Regions from separate parts of the Vibrio sp. 1288 genome, predicted to be linked through region 2. Evidence: riboswitches for the same ligand, from Rfam matches in the RefSeq annotation. Region 2 holds a riboswitch; the other holds the start of a gene.

Region 1 (3,422 bases), on a different contig from region 2:
TTCAACCCTTAATTTTAAAAAAATTCGAATTGTATAATACAAATAAAAAAGGAGGCCGAAGCCTCCTACAATTTCACTTTTTAAATCAGTGAATTACGCACTCTGGCAAGACGCTATTTTAGACTTTGAAAGCCATGACAAAATAGCGCAAACGATAACGAATGTTATCGACGCTGCAATGAACGAGAACGCTATTGAAGCAGTCATACCAAGGGCAATAAAGCCGACGCATGAAACAAGCGCGACTGATAATGCATAAGGTAGCTGTGTTGATACGTGATCAATGTGGTTACAACGTGCACCCGTCGATGACAAGATAGTCGTATCTGAGATTGGTGAACAATGGTCACCGAATACCGCACCAGCTAAAACCGCACTCAGCATCGGTAGCATTAGCGCTACGTCTGTTGCGCTAGCCATGTCACCCGCGATTGGTAACATGATACCGAACGTACCCCATGAAGTACCTGTTGAGAACGCCATCAGGCCAGACAACAAGAATAGGATAACTGGTAGCCAGTGCGGGTTAATGTTGCCCTGCGCCATTGTCGAAAGGTAAGTACCAGTCTTCATATCACCGATAACAGAACCAATGGTCCAGGCAAATACTAAGATTAGAATCGCACCAAACATAGACTTAGCACCAATCCAAAGTGTACGTGCGATCTCAGCCATTGGTAGACCTTGCTTCACAACAGTAAACAGTGCAACTGCTAAGCCAAGCAAGCTACCGTAGATTAGTGATGTACCTACATCTGTATTTTCAAAAGCACCAAGAAGCGCAAACTCCTTACCATCAGCAGCCAATGCTTGGCCACCCGTGTAAAGCATTGAAGCGATAGTCGCGATAATAAGCGTCACGATAGGAAGTATCAAATCTGACACTTTACCCTTTTCACTTTCACGGATATCTAGCTCTTCGTTTAGGTCATGCGCTTCTTGCGAGTCATTTTCTTTGTCTTTATCAAAGCCACGACCTTGCGATGCAGAGATTTCATGCTCACGCATTTTACCAATATCAAGACCAAACCACGCAACAGCGAACACCATTAACAGCGCAAAAACGGCGTAGAAGTTCATTGGGATAAGACGAACATATGCGCCAAGAGCCGAATACTCTGTGATCCCATGTGAGACTAAGATCCCGCCAATAATAGTAATAATGTAAGCACCCCAGCTAGAAGCAGGCATAATTACACACATTGGAGCAGCGGTTGAGTCTAGAATGTACGCAAGCTTAGCGCGAGACACATAAAAGCGATCGGTTACTGGGCGAGAGATCGCACCAACAGCAAGGCTATTAAAGTAATCATCGACAAAAATGAATACGCCTAAAAAGGCGGCAAGAAGTTTGGAGCCGCGTTTACTCTTCACTCGAGATTGTGCCCATTCAGCAAAAGCACGAGTACCGCCAGATAGCGTTAATAAAGCTGTTGTCATACCTAATAAGATTAGGAAACCAACAATGCTCATGTTCCAAGTGTTAATTCCGCCATCTTCAATAAAGACAGAAGAAACTTGAGAACTGACGTAACCTGCGGTGTCGCTGATAGACCAGCTATTAAGTAGCACCGCACCTAGCACGATACCTACACCCAAGGAAACTAATACACGTCGAGTCAAAATCGCCAAAGTCAAAGCGACAATAGGTGGCAATAATGAAACAGGAGAACTAGAAAAATCTATTAAATTCATGATCTTCAAAAACCAAAGTTTGGCTAGAGATCTACTGCAGACAAGTCACGTAGCATACGATACGTGCTCATGTTGAACTTAGCGACAGGGAAGCGAACACTCCACCCAACCCTACAGTAGCGCTCCATAGTTTAATGTGAATATATACTATGGCAGTGTTGTTCCTTTCAGATACAACCCCAGCAAGTAACTTTGATGAGTTACTTACTTCGGCAATCTTCGCCTTCCACTATTATTCATTGGCATCACCCCAATAATAGCTACTCTTCGAGACCGCGCCTCTACGGCAACAACAAACAATTAACCACTAACTGTACAAATTAACAACAAATTGTCTGCAATATTGCATCAGGTGGCAGCCATTGTACTTATGATGAGAGTCAATGCAACACATCAAACTAAATTAAACAAATAAATAATGACTGAGATAATTTATAAACCTTGCCTACTTCCATAAGTTTTGTGCAACTGAAATCACATCAATCATGTTATTTATGAAACATTATTACTACCTTAGAAATATCATGGTTTATCTTATATCAATAAATTAAGGATATATGACACACCATTAAAGATGGATGCTTCATATTTTTAAGTAATAACTCAAATTTTTTTATAAAAAACCAAGCTGTCACTCTCTCTATACAATAATGATTGTTGATTTTAGTTCTCATCTAATAATGATTTATTTCGAGTGTAATAATATTAATTGCTTTAAAAAATAGTCAAATTTAAACAAAATCTTGATTTAGCATTTGCACATAAGGAAAAGATAAAGTTAAATATAAGGACTCTTTGTTTATTTATAGATTGGCATTATTTAATCGTAACGATAAAAAGTGCCCAACACATTAACCTTTTAATAGGAATCGTTATGTCAGAGCTGACTAAAACCCTTCTAAATATCCGTAGCCTTCGTGCATTTTCTCGTGAGCTGACTCTAGAACAATTGGAAGAAGCTCTAGATAAACTCACTACTGTCGTAGATGAGCGTCGTGAAGCAGAAGAAGCAGAACGCGCAGCACAAGCAGAGCAAGAAGCTAAGCTTGCAGAGATTGCTGAGAAAATCGCTCAAGACGGTATTGACGTAGAAGCACTTATTACTGCGCTATCTGGCGAAACTAAGACGAAAGGCAAAGCGAAGCGCGCACCTCGCCCTGCTAAATACAAATACACAGATTCAAACGGTAATGAGAAAACTTGGACTGGCCAAGGTCGTACACCTTCGGCGATTCAAGAGCAACTTGATGCAGGTAAATCTCTGGATGAGTTCCTAATCTAGATCCGTGCTATTTTTAAAAGGCTCCCATAGGGAGCCTTTTTTATTTAAACCATTACAAATAAAAAAGGCACATTTCTTAATGTGCCTTTTACTTTAGTTACAGAATAGTTAATTAAACCGCTTCGTATTAACGTTCCCAGTATGCTTCTTCTAGGCTATCTTCTCGCTCAGGAAGTCCGCGCGACAATCGTGGTGAATGTTGCACGAGAACTTCGTAGCTAGCACGGTTTGCGTATTTGCAGACTTGAGAAAAAGAAGAGTAAGTTAAATACTCGTTACTGTGCTTGCTTGAATTAGGCACATTTTCTTTATGGTATTTATTTGCTGCCATATCATGAAGAACAGCAGATAACGCAGCATCACCTGCGCCATTTGTATTCTTAATTTTTTCTGGGCCACCCATATATGGCGAGATATGCGAGTACACTTTTATTGGCGTCTCGCA
Region 2 (3,422 bases):
GAGAGTTACGCCGATCGTAAGGGGTGGGATAGGATCGAGGCTGAAAAATGGTTAGGGCCAAACATTAACGGTTAAATTGATGTTTACCTCGTCCAAATGTAACAACTAATGAAACGACAAAGGGCTGCAAATACGCAGCCCTTTGTTTTATTGAGTTGAACTTACTTCTCAAACAACTCAGTGTGGAGTTTTTGTATGGCTTGTTTCGATACCGATTCATGGAGCAAGAAGCATAAGTTGTGAGGGCTAGCGCCATAACAAATCATGCGTAGGTTAAAATCTTCTAGCGTGCCAAAAACCTGTTTCGCGTAGCCTTTACTCTCACTCATGTTGTTTCCAATGAGAGCAACGAGGCATAGGTCATGTTCAACTTCTACCTTACATAACTCTTCTAACTCTTCTCGTGCAGCTTGCGGCAGCTGTGGTGCTCCGCCAGAGGTATCAGTTTGATCAAGTGTTAACGATACACTGATTTCAGATGTCGTGATCAAATCGACAGAGATCTTATGCTTTGCAAGGATCTCAAAGACCTTTGCTAAAAAACCGTATGCGTGGAACATATTGGCGCTGCGTAGCGTTACCATGGTTTGGTTACAACGCAAAGCTAGCGCACGGAATAACGGTGAGCTTTCGACTTGGTGGCGAATCCAAGTTCCCCCTTTTTCTGGCTCTTTCGATGACCCTACAAATACCGGAATGTCGTGGCGCAATGCAGGTACTAGCGTAGAAGGGTGAAGGATTTTAGCGCCAAAGTTAGCCATTTCTGAAGCTTCACTAAAGCTGATCTCGGGAATTGGTGAGGCTTTTGGTGCAATTCGCGGGTCTGTTGTGTAGATTCCCGGAACATCAGTCCAGATTTCTAGCCCTGCCGCTTTAACGCTCTCAGCAATTAAGGCGGCGCTGTAATCGCTGCCCCCTCGACCTAATGTTGTTGTATTACCGGCTTCGTCAGATCCTATGAAGCCTTGAGTAACAACAACGGATTGTTGGCAAAGTGGTACGAGTTTATCTTGCGCAAGCGTCGAAATTGCTTCAATGTTTGGCTCCGCGCGACCAAAGTTGTCATCAGTACGCAGCACATCGCGGATATCAAAGCGCACTGCTTGAATGCCTCGCTCACACATTAACTGAGTTAGAATGTGCGTCGACATGAGTTCACCACATGCGACTAAATGATCGGTTAACTTCGCACTAGCTTGGATAGATGCAGCCTCGGCCAGGCTGGTTACGGTATCTAATATGCCATACACCTCGGCAGCAGTTTTCGTGCTGTCTTCGAGCTGAGTTAAAATGGCGTCATGAATGTTGGCCAGATTTTGCAGCAGCTCAGTACGGTGCGTTTGATCCTGAACGCCGTTGGCGAGTTCTACCAATAGGTTGGTGACGCCAGAGCAAGCGCTGCTCACGACCAGGCGAGTATTTGGATTGTTTTCGATAATGGTGGCGCAACGACTCATTGCCTCAAAGTTGGCAACACTGGTTCCACCGAATTTAGCTACGTTAAATGCGCTCACTGCGTTCTCCCACGACTTCCTAAAAAATTGTACATCCAATGTTTAGTGAGAAAAGGAACAGAGCAAAAAGAGAGGTATTTAGAATGCTATTTGAAAAATTTACCCTCAGAAGCCCTTCATCAGACTGCGCTGATGACAGTTGATGGGATTCAGCCCAATTCAACCGACAAGTCAAATCCTGCAACTTTGACTTACCTCGGCACTACTCCCCCTCAATGATTGGTGTTGGAATTGCGGTTCCACAAATCATCTACCTGGGTAGCGCTCCTCTTCTACATAAAGCTCAAACATTGAACGGTTTTGAGGCCTTAATGTCAATCAATATTTCAACCTTTATGGTGTTTTTTATTAACGATTTTGTGACACTGGTTTGACCTCCATACTTACGGCTAATTGCTGATAGAGGAAAAATCTATTAGGGTGAAGAACCCTACACCTGAGCCATGTTATTGAATAGAACTTTTAGAATGCTCAGGATAAAAGATAATCAAGGAGCTGACATGTCGATCCAAAGCTTTATTCCGCCTCACCGTATTTTAATGGGACCTGGTCCTTCTGATATTTATCCTCAAGTGTTACAAGCACTAAGCCGTCCTACGGTAGGTCACCTTGATCCTCTGTTTATCGGTATGATGGATGAGCTCAAGCAGCTATTGAAGTATGCCTTTCAAACTGACAATGAATTCACTATTGCGGTTTCAGCGCCAGGTAGTGCAGGGATGGAAACCTGCTTTGTAAACTTGATCGAGAAAGGCGATAAAGTGATCGTCTGCCGTAATGGTGTATTTGGTGAACGCATGCGCGAAAATGTCGTCCGTGCTGGTGGCGAAGTTGTTATCGTCGATGATGAATGGGGGACGCCTGTTTCCATTGATAAAGTCGAGCAAGCACTCGAACAGCACCCAGATACAAAAATTCTTGCTTTTGTGCATGCGGAAACCTCAACTGGTGCAGTCAGTGATGCTCAAGCATTGGGTAAGCTGGCGAAACAGCATAATGCATTATCTATTGTTGATGCGGTGACGTCACTTGGTGGTGTGCCGTTAAAAGTGGATGAATGGCAACTGGATGCGGTTTACTCTGGTAGTCAAAAATGTTTGTCATGTGTACCTGGGCTCTCACCAGTGACGTTTTCTACTGCCGCGATTGAAAAGATTCAAGCAAGAACAACACCAGTACAGAGTTGGTTCCTCGATCAGAGTTTAGTTTTGGGGTATTGGAGTGGAGAAGGCAAGCGTAGTTACCATCATACGGCGCCAGTTAATAGCTTGTATGCGCTTCATGAAGCTTTATTGATACTGAAAAATGAAGGATTAGAAAACGCTTGGGCTCGTCACCAACTGATGCATGAAAAACTCAAAAATGGCTTACAAAAGTTAGGCTTTGAATTTGTTGTGGACGAAGCCCATCGGTTGCCACAATTAAATGCGATTTACGTGCCTGAAGGAATTGATGAAGCAAAAGTTCGTGCTCACTTGCTAGAAACCTATAACCTAGAAATTGGTGCAGGCCTTGGGGCATTAGCTGGTAAAGCGTGGCGTATTGGCTTAATGGGTTACGGCGCTCGATCTGAAAACGTTGCGCTGTGCTTAAAAGCGTTAGAAGAGTCACTCACTGAATAAAATCATACAGCAATGAGATGAAGAAAAGCGAAGGTCATCCCTTCGCTTTTTTGTACTTATTACTATTCACCTGAAGTGGGGGCTGGTGAGGCAGAGATTGCTTGAGAAGGTGGTTGGTAATTGACGTCACTGAAATCAATCTTCGGGAACAAAAACTGCGCTTCAGCTCTAATTTGCTCCGCTTTACTTGAGTCATCTAAGCCTTGGTAGGCCAAAATCAAATTATTATAAAATGCAGGGCGAGGCTTATCTTTGATGATTTTTAGCGACCAATCGATATAAGGCT

Evidence for each region. Region 2 has a riboswitch for lysine ahead of lysC (lysine-sensitive aspartokinase 3). Riboswitches for the same ligand answer to the same signal wherever they lie in the genome.
Region 1: another riboswitch for lysine. It lies ahead of tet(35) (tetracycline efflux Na+/H+ antiporter family transporter Tet(35)); the one in region 2 lies ahead of lysC (lysine-sensitive aspartokinase 3).

Annotation. Positions count from the first base shown of each region.
Region 1 is NZ_JAWPOX010000017.1:64,716-68,137, forward strand. It holds gene tet(35) (tetracycline efflux Na+/H+ antiporter family transporter Tet(35)) at 94-1,695, opposite strand; lysine riboswitch at 1,805-1,987, opposite strand; gene R8O11_RS14180 (H-NS family nucleoid-associated regulatory protein) at 2,570-2,977, shown strand; gene R8O11_RS14185 (inosine/guanosine kinase) at 3,105-3,422, opposite strand, start outside.
Region 2 is NZ_JAWPOX010000056.1:9,416-12,837, reverse strand. It holds gene metH (methionine synthase) at 1-75, shown strand, start outside; gene lysC (lysine-sensitive aspartokinase 3) at 162-1,514, opposite strand; lysine riboswitch at 1,616-1,794, opposite strand; gene R8O11_RS23595 (pyridoxal-phosphate-dependent aminotransferase family protein) at 2,015-3,136, shown strand; gene R8O11_RS23590 (PglL family O-oligosaccharyltransferase) at 3,199-3,422, opposite strand, start outside.